DNA from 3 places in the Microbacterium sp. SSM24 genome. Region 2 is predicted to be linked to each of the others. Evidence: predicted binding sites of a transcription regulator. Region 2 holds the regulator's gene; each other region holds the start of a gene.

Region 1 (5,160 bases), on a different contig from region 2:
ACGGAGTCGACGGTCAGGATGATGAGCGCCACCCACACCAGGCCGAATCCGATCCATCGCTCCAGCGGCATCGGCTCCTGCAGCAGCCACACGCCGATGATGAACTGCAGGACCGGTGCGACGAACTGCAGCAGACCGATCACGGTCAGCGACGTGCGGCGCGCGCCGGCGGCGAAGAAGAGGAGCGGGATCGCGGTGACCACGCCGACGAGACTCAGCAGCACGGTGTGCAGGGTCCCCTCGGCGCCGAAGACGATCCCCGTCGTCGCGTTCACGACGATGAGGATCACGGTGGCGACCGGGACCAGCCACATCGACTCGAGCGTCAGGCCGCTCACGGCGTCGACGGAGGGGCCGACGCGCTTCTTGACCAGGCCGTAGAGGCTGAAGGTCGCCGCGAGGGTGAGGGCGATCCACGGGACCGAACCGTAGCCGACGATGATGACGAGCACCGCGAGCGCAGCGATCCCGATCGCGACCCACTGCGTGACGCGCAGGCGCTCGTGCAGCACGAGGACCGCGAGGAGCACCGTCGCGATCGGGTTGATGAAGTACCCCAGGCTCGTCTCGATCACGTGACCGGTCAGAGCGCCCAGGATGAAGACCTGCCAGTTGATGTAGATGAGCCCGCCGGCGAGGGCGGTGAGGCCGAGCAGCCGCGGCTGGCGGAAGATCGCGCCGATGCGCGACCACGACCGCGTGACGGCGATCAGCAGGACGCAGAAGACCAGCGAGAGCAGGATCCGCCACGCGACGAGCTCGAACGGCCCGATCGGCATCAGCAGGAGGAAGTACAGCGGGAGAAAGCCCCACAGCAGGTAGGCCGTGAAGGCGTAGATGCCGCCGAGCGTGTGCTCGCGAGCCGAATCCTTGCCTTCGGCCGGAGCCCCCGGAACGATGCCGATGCCGGCGGTGGCGGTCGCGCATGCTCCGAGTTCGGTCAGATCCTCGCTCTGCTCGGACGCGGACGACGCTTCAGGACTCACCGCTCCAGCCTAGGACCGCTCGCAGGACGCCGGCACGGCGCGACCACCGCGAACTGCCGTCGAACGTGCGATCCCTGCCACATCGAACGCGGAGAGGGCCGGATGCCGAAGCATCCGACCCTCTCGGAACGCGGTGTGCGCGAGAATCAGCGAACGACGACCGCCAGGACGTCGCGAGCCGACAGCACGAGGAACTCGTCTGCGCCGAACTTCACCTCGGTGCCGCCGTACTTGCTGTAGAGCACGCGGTCGCCGACGGAGACGTCGAGCGGAACACGGTTGCCGTTGTCGTCGATGCGACCGGGGCCGACCGCCACGACCTCGCCCTCCTGGGGCTTCTCCTTGGCGGTGTCGGGGATGACCAGGCCACTCGCGGTGGTCTGCTCGGCCTCGACCTGCTTGATGACGATGCGGTCCTCGAGCGGCTTGATGGAAACCGACACGGTCTACCTCTTCTTTCCTTGAGACTGAAGACTCGTTAGCACTCTGGTGTGGAGAGTGCTGATCACAAGTCTAGGGATGCGCTGGCACTCACGCAACGTGAGTGCCAGCCGCGTGACGTCGTGTGGCGGACGTAGGCTGGGCCGGTGGAGATGGCCGAGCTGACCGCACTGCTGACGCCCGAGGGCCTGCGGCTGCTCGATGCGCTCCCGGCGATCGATTCGGCCGCCGATGTCGCGCGCACCGTCTCACGGCTGCGCAAGGACGGCCACTCCCCCGATCTCGTTTCGGCGGTCGTCACGCAGTCGCGGCTGCGCGCGCGTGCCGAGACGAAGTTCGGTCCCTTCGCGCAGCGGATGCTGTTCACCCGGGCGGGTCTGGAGCAGGCGACCCGTCTGGCGATCGCCGCCCGTCACGCGGGTCGGTTCCGCGACGCGGGGCTCAGCCGGGTCGCCGACCTCGGATGCGGGATCGGCGGCGACGCTCTCGGCCTCGCGGGACTGGGCATCGCCGTGACCGCCGTCGACGCCGACGAGGTGACCGCGGCGATCGCGGCGTACAACCTCGCACCGTTCGGCGCCGCGGCCGACGTGCGGCACGGCACGGCCGAGACGGCTGATCTGACGGACGTCGACGGCGTATGGCTCGATCCCGCTCGCCGCACCGCCGGGCACACCGAGACGACTCGTACACGACCCGAGGACTGGTCGCCCTCGCTCGACTGGACGTTCGAGCTCGGGCGCCGCCTGCCCGCCGGGATCAAGCTCGGGCCCGGCCTGGACCGCGAACTCATCCCCGACGAGTTCGAGGCGCAGTGGGTGAGCGCCGACGGCTCGACCGTCGAGCTGGTGCTGTGGTCGGGACCGCTCGCACGGGAGGGTGCGCGGCGGGCGGCACTCGTGATCCGCGGTGACGAGGCGCACGAGCTCACGGCCCCCGCCGATTCGGCGGATGAACCGGTCCGAGAACTCGGCGCGTACCTCCACGAGCCCGACGGAGCGGTGATCCGCGCTCGGCTGATCGGCGACGTGGCCCGCTCGCTCGACGCCGGCATGCTCGACGAGCACATCGCCTACCTCACCTCGGATGCAGCGCTCACGAGCCCGTTCGTGTCGTCGTTCCGTGTGCGCGAGGCGATGCCGGCGAAGGTGCCCGCGATCAACGCGGCGCTGCGCCGTCATGGGATCGGGCGCCTCGAGATCAAGAAGCGCGGGGTCGACGTCGATCCGGCGCAGTTCCGTCGCAAGCTCCAGCTGCGCGGAGACGCCGAGGCGACGCTCCTGCTCGCGCGCGTCGGCTCGGGCAGGATCGCGGTGCTCGCCGACCGGGTCAGCCGCCGGCCGTGATGCGCCCGGCTGCGTAGAGGAGCCACCCGGCGCTGTACAGAATCGAGACGACGCCGATCACGAGCGCCCACACGGCGATCGCCCGGCTCTCGAGCGGCCGACGCAGCGCGAGGATGGCGGAGACGACTCCGACCAGGCCGATCGGGAAGCCCCAGCCGACGAACATCGACACGATCAGCCCGCCGATCGAGAACACGAGCGCCCACGCGGCGAGTCCGCGCTGCGGCGGCTCGGGCTCGGGCAGCGCCCACTGCGCCACGACCGGAGGCGCATCCTCTTCGGTGCCGGGCTCGGCGGGCGCGGACTGCTTCGTCACGGCCACGGGTGCGGTCGGCAGGCGCAGGTATCCGCCGCGGTGGGCGCCGGGGAGTACGGATGCCTCGTCCGCGACGCTGACGTCGGCCGAGGGCGGCTCGACGGCGGGGCGGGAGGGATCGTGCGCGGGAGGCTTGGTCACCGGAGGCTCCGGCGTCGCCTCGGCTCCCTCGTCGGCGGGGACAGGCATCCGCTCGCCCCCGCTCATGCGACGTCCTCGGCGACCTGGATCTCGGTGACGGGGAGCGTCGAGTCGGCGCCGAATCGCAGGGTCGACGGCGGACGCCCCGACATGATGAGCTCGGCGGCGAGCGCCGCGATCATCGCGCCGTTGTCGGTGCAGAGCGAGAGGGGCGGGATGCGCACGGTCACGCCCTCCGCGGCAGCACGCTCGAGAGCGACCTCGCGCAGCCGTCTGTTCGCGATGACGCCACCGCCGAGGAGCAGACGCGGCACACCGAAATCACGGCACGCCGCGAGGGCCTTGGTGACGAGAACATCGACGACCGCCTCGCGGAACCCCGCGGCGACGTCCGCGACGGGCACCGGCTCGCCCGCAGCCTCGCGCTGCTCGACCCACCGGGCGACGGCCGTCTTCAGCCCCGAGAACGAGAAGTCGTAGCGGTGGGCCGCCATGTCGCTGGCGCGAGAGAGCCCACGGGGGAACCGGATCGCGTCCGGATCGCCGGATGCCGCGGCCCGGTCGATCTCGGGACCGCCGGGGTACGGCAGTCCGAGCAGACGCGCCACCTTGTCGAAGGCCTCGCCGGCCGCGTCGTCCATCGTCTCGCCCAGCAGCTCGACGTCGCTCGTGAGGTCGCGGACGAGGAGGAGGGAGGTGTGCCCGCCCGACACCAGGAGCGCGACGGTCGGGTACTCCAGCGCCCCCGCCGCAGGCGCCGCCGCCGGATCGAGCGCTCGCGCAGCGGGTGAATCGAGATCGAGGATGTCGGCCGCGATGTGCCCGACGAGGTGGTTGACGGCGTAGAGGGGCTTCTCGAGCGACACGGCCAGTGCCTTCGCCGCGCCCACTCCGACCATCAGCGCACCCGCGAGTCCGGGACCGGAGGTCACGGCGACCGCGTCGAGGTCGGCCAGCGCGACGTCGGCCTCGGCGAGTGCTGCGAGGATCGCGGGCTCCAGGGCCTCGAGGTGGGCGCGGGCGGCGACCTCGGGCACGACGCCGCCGTACCGGGCGTGCTCATCCATCGAGCTCGCGATCGTGTTCGACAGCAGGGTCCGGCCGCGCACGATGCCGATGCCGGTCTCGTCGCAGCTCGTCTCGATCCCGAGGATCAGCGGCTCGGCGCGGTTCATGTGCACACCCCGGCGTCCTCGGCCGACGGCGTCTGCGCGACGGACCACGCACGCGCGTCGAGTTTCATCACGACGGCGTCGACATCGTCGGGCTGGTAGTACCTCGGACGCCGCCCGACTTCGAGGAATCCCTCGGAGGCGTACAGCGCCTGCGCGACGGGGTTGTCGGCGCGCACCTCGAGGAAGACCTCGTGCACGCCGCGGCGCACCGCCTCGGCGACCAATGCGCGCAGGAGCGCGCGGCCCCGGCCGCGACCGCGGGAGGCTTCCGCGATCGCGATGGTCTGCACGTCGGCGTCCTTCGCGCCCCGGACCGCCCGGAGTCCCGCATACCCCGTGACGCGGCCGGCGACCTCGTCCACGACGTACCAGCCATGGGGCGACATCAGCTCTTCGCGCATCATCGCATCCGACCAGGCGTCGGTGGGAAACGACGCCCGCTCGAGCGTCATGATGGCCGCGAGGTCCTCGGGCACGGCATCGCGCAGCGTCATGTGCCGACCTTCTTCGGTCCGGCGGGGAGCGTCACGTCGGGCGAGCGCAGGTAGAGCGCGTCGGCGGGACCGATCTCGCGCCCGGCGGCGAGCGCCCGCGTCGCGCACACCGCGAGCAGGGAGGCCTGGATGCGGTCGGCGTCGCGCCGGAGCGCGCCCGACGCTGCGAGACGCTCATCGAGCTCGTCGCGCGGAACCAGTGCCGGCTCGACCGTGCGACGCGGCAGTCCGTCGTCGTCGATCCCCCGGTAGACCGTGTAC
Region 2 (5,160 bases):
TCGGCATGCAGTCGGCCGTCCCGCATGTGCTGGCCGCGCTCGACCGCACGCATGATCCGGCGAACGTCCGCACGGCGGTCGCCGCGGCGCGGGCCGCCGGACTCGACGTGAGCGTCGACCTCATCTACGGCGCACCGGGGGAGTCGCTCGAGGACTGGCGCACGTCCGTGCGCACGGCCGTCGACCTCGCACCAGACCACGTGTCGGCGTACGCGCTCATCATCGAGGACGGCACGAAGCTCGCCCGCCAGATCCGGCGAGGCGAGGTGCCGGCTCCCGACGACGACCTGCAGGCCGACATGTACGAGCTCGTCGACGACGCGCTCGGTGCGGCCGGCTTCGAATGGTACGAGGTGTCGAACTGGGCGCGCAGCGATGAGCAGCGATCGCGCCACAACCTCGCGTACTGGCAGGGCACGGACTGGTGGGGTTTCGGTCCTGGCGCGCACAGCCACATCGGCGGCGTGCGCTTCTGGAATGTGAAGCACCCCGCCGCGTACGCCCAGCGCCTCGCCTCACGGGAGTCGCCGGCGGCGGGCCGGGAGGTGCCGGATGTCGCGGCGCGCACGCTCGAGAACGTGCTGCTGCGCACCCGCATCCGCGAAGGGCTCCCCGTGTCCGAGGTTCTCGGCGAGGGTCGTCACGCGGTGGCGACGCTCATCGCGGACGGGCTCATCGACGGGCCGTCGGCGATCCACGGACGCATCGTGCTCACGCGGCGGGGCAGGCTTCTCGCCGACGCGGTGGTGCGGGCTCTGACCGACTAGACGAGAGCGCGCTGCGATCGCGGCGACGCGGCGGGGCATCCGGTAGAATTGGCACTCCAGTCATGCGAGTGCCAGTACGGGCGTGAGGAGGCGGGATGGTCAGCGAGCGCGGACTCCAGGTGCTGCGCGCGATCGTCGAGGACTACGTCGACACGCGCGAGCCGGTCGGCAGCAAGGCCATCGTGGAGCGGCATGCCTTCGGCGTGTCGGCTGCGACCATCCGCAACGACATGGCCCTTCTCGAGGACGAGGAGCTCATCGCCGCGCCGCACACCTCCTCGGGCCGCGTGCCCACCGACAAGGGCTACCGCGTGTTCGTCGACCATCTCGCCGAGGTGCGGCCCCTCAGTCCTGCGCAGCGCACCGCGATCACCTCGTTCCTCGACGGACCAGGCGATCTCGATGACGTGCTCGCGCGCACCGTTCGCGCCCTCACCCAGCTCACGGGCCAGGTCGCGATCGTGCAGTACCCGTCGTTCGCGCGTGCGAACGTCACCCACGTCGAGCTCGTGCAGCTCGGCGGCGGTCGGATGCTGGTGATCGTCGTGACCGACACCGGTCGCGTCTCGCAGCGGATCGCGATCGTGCGCGACGAGTTCGACGACGCCGACCTCGCCCGCATCCGCGCCGAGCTGGGCACCCTGCTGGTCGGACGTCCGGTGCGCGACGGCCTGCAGCGCATCGCGGATCACCTCGACCGTGCCCCGGCGGCCGCGGCGCCGCACGAGGCCGCCACGGCCGCGATCGTCCGTGTGGTCGCCGAGGAGCTCGACGAATTCCGCCAGGATCGCCTCGTGATGGCGGGGAGCGCGACGCTCGCCCGCCGTGAGGCGGACTTCCGCGGCAGCATCTACCCGCTGCTCGAGGCGATCGAGGAGCAGGTCACGATCCTCAACCTGATGGGCGAGATGGTGGCAGACGAGAAGGGTCTCGCCGCCAGCATCGGGCGTGAGAACGAGCCGTTCGGTCTGGCCGAGGCATCCGTCGTCGTCAGTGACTACGACGCGACCGGCTCGCGTGCCCGCGTCGGCGTGCTCGGCCCGACGCGCATGGACTACCCCACCAATCTCGCGGCGGTCCGTGCCGTCGCACGCTATCTGACGCGAATGCTCGAGGAAGACGAGAGCAGCCGCTGACGCGGACGCGCACCCCCACGATCCCCGCGGCCGGCCGCGGGCAGGAAGGCGAATGTGGCTGACCACTACGAGGTCCTCGGCGTCTCGCGAGACGCTTCTCTCGACGAGATCAAGAAGGCCTACCGGCGTCTTGCGCGCGAACTCCACCCCGATGTGAACCCGGGGGAGGAGGCATCCGAGAGGTTCAAGCTCGTGACTCACGCGTACGACGTCCTCAGCGACGCCGACCAGCGCGCCCGCTACGACATGGGCGGCACCGACAGCCCATTCGGCGGTGCCGGCGGCTTCGGCGGGTTCAACGACATCTTCGAGACCTTCTTCGGCGCGGCAGGCGGCGGATCGCGAGGGGCACGGCCGCGGTCGCGCCGGGAGCGCGGTCAGGACGCACTGGTGCGCGTCACACTCGAGCTCGGCGACGTCGTGTTCGGCGTCCACCGTGACATCGAGGTCGACACCGCGGTGCAGTGCGAGACGTGCCAGGGCTCGTGCTGCCAGCCGGGGACCTCGCCGGTCACGTGCGACATCTGTCACGGCACCGGTCACGTCCAGCGCCAGGTGCGCAGCCTTCTCGGAAATGTACTCACCAACCAGCCGTGCAACATCTGCCAGGGCTACGGCACGACCATCCCGTACCCCTGCGCGACGTGCCAGGGCCAGGGCCGCGTGCGTGCGCGTCGCACCGTGTCGCTCGACATCCCCGCGGGCGTCGAGACGGGCCTGCGGCTGCAACTGCCGGGCTCGGGTGAGGTCGGTCCTGCCGGCGGCCCGAACGGCGACCTGTACATCGAGGTCACCGTCGCGCCGCACGAGGTGTTCAGCCGCGACGGCGACGATCTGCTCGCCACGCTCGAGGTGTCGATGCCCGACGCGATCCTCGGCACCACGACCACCATCGAATCGCTCGACGGCGCGGTCGACCTCGAGCTGCGGCCCGGCGTGCAGGGCGGCGATGTCCTCACGATCAAGGGTCGCGGCATCACGCCCCTGCGCGGGTCCCAGCGCGGCGATCTGCGCGTGGGCGTGCACGTGGTGACCCCCACGCGCCTCGACGCCAAGGAGCGCGCGCTCATCGAGGACTTCGCTCAGCGCACCAAGGCGCCGAGCCCGCGCCTCGCCGAGTTCCATCAGGGACTCTTCGCCAAGCTGCGCGACCGGTTCCGGAACGGCTGACCCGTGGCACTGCACTTCGTGCTCGACGAGCCGACGTCCGCCGGTCCCGGCGACACGGTCGTGCTGACGGGCTCCGAGGCGCACCACGCGGCGAGCGTGCGCCGGGTCCGGGTCGGCGAGGAGATCACGGTCGGCGACGGTCGTGGTGCGTGGCTGACGGGGCGCTGCGAGTCCGTCGCGCCGCGCGAGGTCGTCGTGCGGGTCGAAGGGCGGACGGATGCTGCGCCCCCGCGCCCGCGCGTGGTGCTTGTGCAGGCCCTGGCCAAGGGCGACCGCGACGAGCTCGCGATCCAGGCGGCGACCGAACTCGGCGTCGACGAGATCGTGCCGTGGCAGGCGGCGCGCAGCGTGTCCCGGTGGGATGCGGCGAAGGCCGAGAAGGGCCGCGCCCGCTGGTCGACGATCGTGCGCGAGGCCGCGAAGCAGGCCCATCGCGCCTGGATCCCGGAGGTCTCGCCGCTCGTCACCACCGCGCAGCTCACGACGCGGGCCGCGGCATCCCTCGCGCTCGTTCTCGAACCCACCGGGGACGAGCGCCTCACGCGCCTCGAGCTCGCCCACGAGGACCGCGACGTGCTGCTCGTCGTCGGACCGGAGGGCGGCATCGCGCCGGAGGAGCTCGAGCGGCTCGCCGCGGCGGGTGCGGCGATCGTGCGCCTGGGCGACAGCGTGCTGCGCACATCGACCGCCGGGCCGGCCGCGCTGGCGGTCGTGAGCGCGGCGCTCGGCCGGTGGTGACGGTCGGTACCACCCGTCCGATCGCCGCACCCCGTCGGTAGACTCGGAGCATGAGCGATCCATCGATCTTCACGCGCATCCGCAACGGGGAGATCCCGTCCGAGATCATCGCGGAGACCGAGAACGTGTTCGCCATCCGCGACATCGCGCCGAAGGCTCCGGTCCACCTCCTGGTGATCCCCAAGAGCGAGGAGTACCGCAACGTCGTCGAGCTCGCCGCGGGCGACCCCGGTCTCCTCGCCGAGGTCGTCGGCCTCGCGAACAGCCTGGCGGCGGAGCACGCCGACGGCGACTTCCGCCTCGTTTTCAACACCGGCCCGAACGCGGGCCAGACCGTCTTCCACGTGCACGCCCATGTGCTGGCCGGAGGACTGGGAGAAGAGAGTCTCGGTGCCTGACGAAACAGCACACGAATCCGTGACCGACCGCGTGTATGCGGACGGCGTCGCCATGGTGCAGCTGCTCGGCCCGCAGGACCGGCTCCTGCGCGTCGTCGAACGCGAGCATCCTGCCGTCGATGTCCATGTGCGGGGGAACGAGATCACCTTGACGGGGGAAGCGGATGCCGTCGCCGCGGCCCGTTCGCTCGTGGACGAGCTGCTCGCCATGACCAGGGCGGGACAGGGTCTCGACCCGTCCGACGTGTCGTCGTCGAACCGCATCCTCCGGAGCGAGGGCGGCCCGCGGCCGTCCGAGGTGCTCGGCGAGGCGATCCTGACGTCGCGCGGCAAGATCATCCGCCCGAAGACCCTCGGTCAGAAGGCCTACGTCGATGCGATCGAGGAGAACACGATCGTGTTCGGCATCGGCCCGGCGGGTACGGGCAAGACCTATCTCGCGATGGCCAAGGCCGTTCAGGCCTTGCAGCGCAAAGAGGTCAACAGGATCATCCTGACCAGGCCGGCCGTCGAGGCGGGGGAGCGGCTCGGGTTCCTGCCGGGCACCCTGACCGACAAGATCGACCCGTATCTGCGACCGCTGTACGACGCGCTCAACGAGATGCTCGACCCCGAGCTCGTGCCCAAGCTCATGGCGACCGGCACGATCGAGGTCGCGCCGTTGGCGTACATGCGCGGGCGCACGCTCAACGACTCCTTCGTGGTGCTCGACGAGGCGCAGAACACCACCCCCGAGCAGATGAAGATGTTCCTCACGCGGCTCGGATTCGGCACCCGCATGGTGGTGACGGGCGACATCACTCAGGTCGATCTCCCGCAGGGCTCATCGGGGTTGCGACTGGTGACCCGGGTGCTGGGCGACATCGACGACATCCACTTCTCGTACCTCACGAGCGACGACGTCGTGCGTCACACGCTCGTCGGTCGCATCGTCGATGCGTACACCGAGTA
Region 3 (5,160 bases), on a different contig from region 2:
CGCGTTCGTGCATGCCGCATTCGTCGGCCCGCCGCAGCCGTTTCCCACCGAGCCGTGGCTCTACCTGGGCGGACCTGTCGGCGTCGTCTACATCTTCCTGTCGGCCGCGGTCGTGCAGTACACCGGCGTGCTGCTGCTCGGGCTCGGCGCGGTGGTCGGCCAGCTGCTCACGTCGGTGGCGATCGATGCGCTGTGGCCCGCGCCGGCAGGGCCCGGGCTCGCGCAGGAACTCGCGATGGTGGCCCTCGCGCTGGCGTCGGTCGTCGTGGCGGCCGTGCCGTGGGGCTCGCGGCGACGGTGACTCGACACGACCGGCGCCGACAGGTGCCGGGTGGAGGTCCGGCCGTTCAGTCCTTCTTGCCGGGCTTCGGCATCCGGCTCACGTGCTTGCGCGCCTCGACGCCCTTGCGACGGCCGAGACGCGAGCGCGGCGGCTTGCCGCCGACGTAGAGCCAGCCGAGCAGTTCCTCGTTCTTTGCGAGACCGTGCGCCTTCGCGACGGCCTTCGAGCGGGTGTAGCCGCCGGTGCGCCAGATGACGCCCCAGCCCGCCTCGTCGAGCAGCAGGCTCAGCACATGGGCGACGCCCGACGCGACGGCCTCCTGCTCCCAGCGGGGAACCTTGTCGCTCTTCTTGTAGCTGGCCACCACGGCGATGAGCAGCGGCGCGCGCAGCGGCTTCGACGACGCGCCCTTGTCGCCCTCGGCCTTGTTCATCGCGCGGCCCAGCCGCTCGCGATCGGCGCCGCGCAGCTCGATCAGACGCCACGGCCGCATCGAGGAGTGGTCGGCGACGCGCCCGGCGGCGGAGACGAGCGTCAGCAGTTCCGCATGGGTCGGCGCCTCGTCGGTGACCTTCGACCACGAGCGCCGCGCGCGCACCGCCTCGAGGGCAGGGTGCGCCGGGAGGGTCATGCCGTCTCTTCGGGGGTGAAGCTCAGCGAGATCGAGTTCATGCAGTAGCGGTCGCCGGTCGGCGTGCCGAAACCGTCGGGGAACACGTGGCCGAGGTGCGATCCGCAGTTCGCGCAGCGCACCTCGGTGCGCAGCATCCCGTGGCTGCGGTCCTCGATGAGCTCGACGGCCTCGGGCCGGATCGACTCGTAGAAGCTCGGCCAGCCGCAGTGCGAATCGAACTTCGTTCCGCTCTGGAACAGCTCCGTGCCGCACGCGGCGCACGTGTAGAGGCCGGCGCGGCCCTCGTCGAGCAGCTCACCCGTCCAGGCGCGCTCGGTCCCCGCTTCGCGCAGCACTGCGTACTGCTGCGGGCTGAGCTCCGCCCGCCACTGGTCGTCGCTCTTGTCCACGGCGTAGGTCATGGCATCCATTCAACCCCAGTCCGGCGCCCGGCGGTCCGCGCAGGCTGGACGTCGGCCGCGAGAATGGGGGAGTGGAAACCGATCTCGCCGCCGTCGTCGAGCGCTACGGCCGCTTCGCACGCGAGGAGGCGCCCGGCCGGAGCGACCTCTACGCCGAGTGGGCCGCGGGAGTCGCCGCCGATCCGGCGGTCGCGGCGACGATCGCGCTGATACCCCCGACACATCGCCAGCCCCCGCTCGTCTTCGCCGTCAGCCGGATGCTCGGAGCGCCGGAGGCGCCGTTCCCGCAGTGGGCGCATTGGCTCTCGTCGCACGCGGATGACGTGGTGGCCGCGGCATCCGCTCGCAGTCTGCAGACGAACGAGCCACTGCGGTGCGCCGCCCTGCTGCCCGCGCTCGCGACCGTCGCGGGCCCCGTCGCGCTGCTCGAGCTCGGGGCGAGCGCCGGACTGTGCCTCTTCCCCGACCGGTACTCGTACCGGTTCTCGAACGGCGTCGCTCTCGACCCTGCGGACGGGCCGTCGCGCGTCGTGCTCGAGTGCGCAGTGACGGGAGATCCGCCGCTGCGGATGCCGGAGGTCGTGTGGCGCGCGGGCGTCGACCTGGCACCGCTGGATGCCGCGGACCAGGCGGACCGGCGGTTCCTCACCTCGCTGGTGTGGCCGGGCGAGCGCGGGCGCGCCGATCGCATCGACGCCGCCCTCGACGTCGCGGCCGCTGACCCGCCGCTGCTCATCGCCGGGGACGCGACTGTTCCGGGGGTGCTCTCGCGCGCGGCGGCGCTCGCGCCCGCGGGCGCGACGCTCGTCGTCACGACGCCGGGCGTGCTGCCGCACGTCCCCCGCGCGGGGCGGGAGCGCCTCCTCGCGGAGCTGGGGGACCTCGACGCGGTGTGGGTCTCGATCGACCCGCCGGGACTGCACGACCACTGGCATCCAGCCGTCGACCCGGCGACGTGGGGCGGGTTCGTGCTCGGACGCGACGGTGCGCCCCTCGCCGCCGTCGACCCGCTCGGCGCATCCGTGGAGTGGCGCGCGGGCGATCGCTTCTCGCGCGGATAGCGTGAGAACGTGCCCCTCTCCGAGCGTGACCTCGCGATCCTCGCCTTCGAGGGCGAGTGGCGGCGCCACGCCGGGGTGAAGGAGGAGGCCATCCGCGCCGATCTGGGCATGTCTCCGGCGCGCTACTACCAGCTGCTCGGGCGGCTGATCGACACCGCCGAGGCCCAGGCCCACGACCCGATGCTCGTGAAGCGGCTGCGCCGGCTGCACGACGCCCGTACTCGTGCTCGCGAGGACCGCGCCGCCGGCGGGAGAACGCTCTGAGTCTGGCGGCGGGTTCTTCTGCGGGCTGCCGGTAGGATCGTCGGGTGTCGAGATCGTCCTTCCCCCGGGATCGCTTCGACGACCTCCCGGATGCGGATCGCGTCGGTGCCCATCGAGCCGAGAATCCCCGCATGCGCGGGTGGGTCGTGCTGCTGTGGGCTGCGCTCGCGACGATCGTCCTGATCGCGGTCGGCATCTTCGGCACGCTTCTCGCATCGGGGCGCATCGAACTCTTCCCGACACCCGAGCCGACGATCGCTCCCACGGTCGAGGTGACGCCGGTGATCGACACGAGCTATCAGGTCGTGATCCTCAACGCGACGCCCGAGCAGGGGCTCGCGACCCAGATGAAGGATGTCGTCGTCGCGGCCGGCTGGCCGGACGGATCGGTGCTGCCGAGCGACGCGAGCGCCGATGACTTCCCCGAGACGACCGTCTACTACGTCGGAGCAGAGGACGAGGCCGCTGCGGCGGGCCTCGCCGGGGTCATCGGCGGCGCACGCATCGAGCAGAGCGAGGTCTACCAGCCCGCCAGCCCCGACACGAAGCAGCTGACCGTCGTGATCGGCCTCGATCGCACGGCCGCCGGGCAGAGCCCCACGCCCACCCCCTGATGCGGTGGCCGGCGCGTGTGTTTCGCGCCGGTAAATACTTGTGTCCCTGCGTGTCAACAACTCGCCTGCGGGACAGCAGCCGGTCCTGAGCCATGCATACGATGAACCCAGTCGTACCAGCATCAGGAGATTCGCATGACTCAGGGCACCGTCAAGTGGTTCAACGCCGAGAAGGGCTTCGGCTTCATCACGGCGGAGGGACAGGACGTCTTCGTCCACTACTCGAACATCGACATGTCGGGCTTCCGCGTGCTCGAGGAAGGCCAGACGGTCGAGTTCACCGTCGGCACCGGGCAGAAGGGCCCGCAGGCCGAGTCGGTGCGCGTCGTCTGATCGCTCACCCCTCGGTCGAATCGAAACGGGATGCCGCGGCATCCCGTTTCGACGTGTTTCGGCACCGGTCGCGGCGGCTTGCACTCCCTAGGGGTGAGTGCCAGAATGGATTAGCACTCCGGTTCGTTGAGTGCTAATCCATAAGCCCGTCCTGGGAGGACGAAACACACATGGCAAAGATCATCGCTTTCGATGAGGAGGCCCGTCGCGGCCTCGAGCGCGGCCTCAACATCCTGGCCGACGCCGTCAAGGTGACGCTTGGCCCCCGCGGTCGCAACGTCGTGCTCGAGAAGAAGTGGGGCGCTCCCACGATCACGAACGACGGCGTCTCCATCGCCAAGGAGATCGAGCTCGACGACCCGTACGAGAAGATCGGCGCGGAGCTCGTCAAGGAGGTCGCCAAGAAGACCGACGACGTGGCCGGCGACGGAACCACCACGGCCACCGTCCTCGCTCAGGCGCTGGTCCGCGAAGGCCTGCGCAACGTCGCGGCCGGCGCCGACCCCATCTCGCTCAAGAAGGGCATCGAGAAGGCCGTCGCGGCCATCACGACCCAGCTGCTCGCCGACGCCAAGGAGGTCGAGACCAAGGAGGAGATCGCCGCCACCGCGTCCATCTCCGCCGGTGACCCCGAGATCGGCGCCCTGATCGCCGAGGCCATCGACAAGGTGGGCAAGGAAGGCGTCGTCACGGTCGAGGAGTCGCAGACCTTCGGCACCGAGCTCGAGCTCACCGAGGGCATGCGCTTCGACAAGGGTTACATCAACCCGTACTTCGTCACGGACCCGGAGCGCCAGGAGGCCGTCTTCGAGGACCCGTACATCCTCATCGCGAACCAGAAGATCTCGAACATCAAGGACCTTCTGCCCATCGTCGACAAGGTGATCCAGGACGGCAAGGAGCTCCTGATCATCGCCGAGGACGTCGAGGGCGAGGCTCTCGCGACCCTCGTGCTCAACAAGATCCGCGGCATCTTCAAGTCGGTCGCCGTCAAGGCTCCCGGCTTCGGCGACCGTCGCAAGGCGCAGCTGCAGGACATCGCGATCCTCACCGGTGGTCAGGTCATCACCGAAGAGGTCGGTCTCAAGCTCGAGAACGCCACGCTCGACCTGCTCGGCCGTGCGCGCAAGGTCATCATCACGAAGGACGAGACCACGATCATCGAGGGTGCCGGCGACGCCGGTCAGCTCGAGGGTCGCGTCACGCAGATCCGTCGTGAGATCGAGAACACCGACAGCGACTACGACCGCGAGAAGCTCCAGGAGCGTCTTGCCAAGCTCGCCGGTGGCGTCGCCGTCATCAAGGCGGGCGCGGCCACCGAGGTCGAGCTGAAGGAGCGCAAGCACCGCATCGAGGACGCCGTCCGCAACGCGAAGGCAGCCGTCGAAGAGGGCATCGTCGCCGGCGGTGGCGTGGCTCTCATCCAGGCCGGCAAGAAGGCCTTCGAGGGTCTCGATCTCACGGGCGACGAGGCGACCGGTGCGAACATCGTTCGCGTCGCGATCGAGGCTCCGCTCAAGCAGATCGCCCTCAACGCCGGTCTCGAGCCGGGTGTCGTGGCGAACAAGGT

The links. Region 2 encodes HrcA, which represses chaperone genes, less so after heat shock. Its sites were predicted from a motif close to TTNGCACTCGNNNNNNNCGAGTGCNAA; they were not measured.
Region 1: groES (co-chaperone GroES) is a predicted target of HrcA. The motif match lies at 1,511-1,537, and genes of this name have one in related genera.
Region 3: groL (chaperonin GroEL) is a predicted target of HrcA. The motif match lies at 3,701-3,727, and genes of this name have one in related genera.

What each region holds. Positions count from the first base shown of each region.
Region 1 covers NZ_JAPDNQ010000001.1:630,767-635,926, forward strand. Annotated here, with positions in the region: gene rarD (EamA family transporter RarD) at 1-899, opposite strand, end outside; gene groES (co-chaperone GroES) at 1,133-1,429, opposite strand; gene OL358_RS02985 (class I SAM-dependent methyltransferase) at 1,574-2,773, shown strand; gene OL358_RS02990 (hypothetical protein) at 2,757-3,296, opposite strand; gene tsaD (tRNA (adenosine(37)-N6)-threonylcarbamoyltransferase complex transferase subunit TsaD) at 3,293-4,405, opposite strand; gene rimI (ribosomal protein S18-alanine N-acetyltransferase) at 4,402-4,899, opposite strand; gene tsaB (tRNA (adenosine(37)-N6)-threonylcarbamoyltransferase complex dimerization subunit type 1 TsaB) at 4,896-5,160, opposite strand, start outside.
Region 2 covers NZ_JAPDNQ010000002.1:602,651-607,810, reverse strand. Annotated here, with positions in the region: gene hemW (radical SAM family heme chaperone HemW) at 1-767, shown strand, start outside; gene hrcA (heat-inducible transcriptional repressor HrcA) at 863-1,903, shown strand; gene dnaJ (molecular chaperone DnaJ) at 1,958-3,073, shown strand; gene OL358_RS14830 (16S rRNA (uracil(1498)-N(3))-methyltransferase) at 3,077-3,811, shown strand; gene OL358_RS14825 (HIT domain-containing protein) at 3,862-4,209, shown strand; gene OL358_RS14820 (PhoH family protein) at 4,262-5,160, shown strand, end outside.
Region 3 covers NZ_JAPDNQ010000001.1:284,990-290,149, reverse strand. Annotated here, with positions in the region: gene OL358_RS01320 (DMT family transporter) at 1-301, shown strand, start outside; gene OL358_RS01315 (nitroreductase family protein) at 348-914, opposite strand; gene msrB (peptide-methionine (R)-S-oxide reductase MsrB) at 911-1,318, opposite strand; gene OL358_RS01305 (DUF2332 domain-containing protein) at 1,390-2,379, shown strand; gene OL358_RS01300 (DUF3263 domain-containing protein) at 2,389-2,643, shown strand; gene OL358_RS01295 (LytR C-terminal domain-containing protein) at 2,688-3,257, shown strand; gene OL358_RS01290 (cold-shock protein) at 3,393-3,590, shown strand; gene groL (chaperonin GroEL) at 3,761-5,160, shown strand, end outside.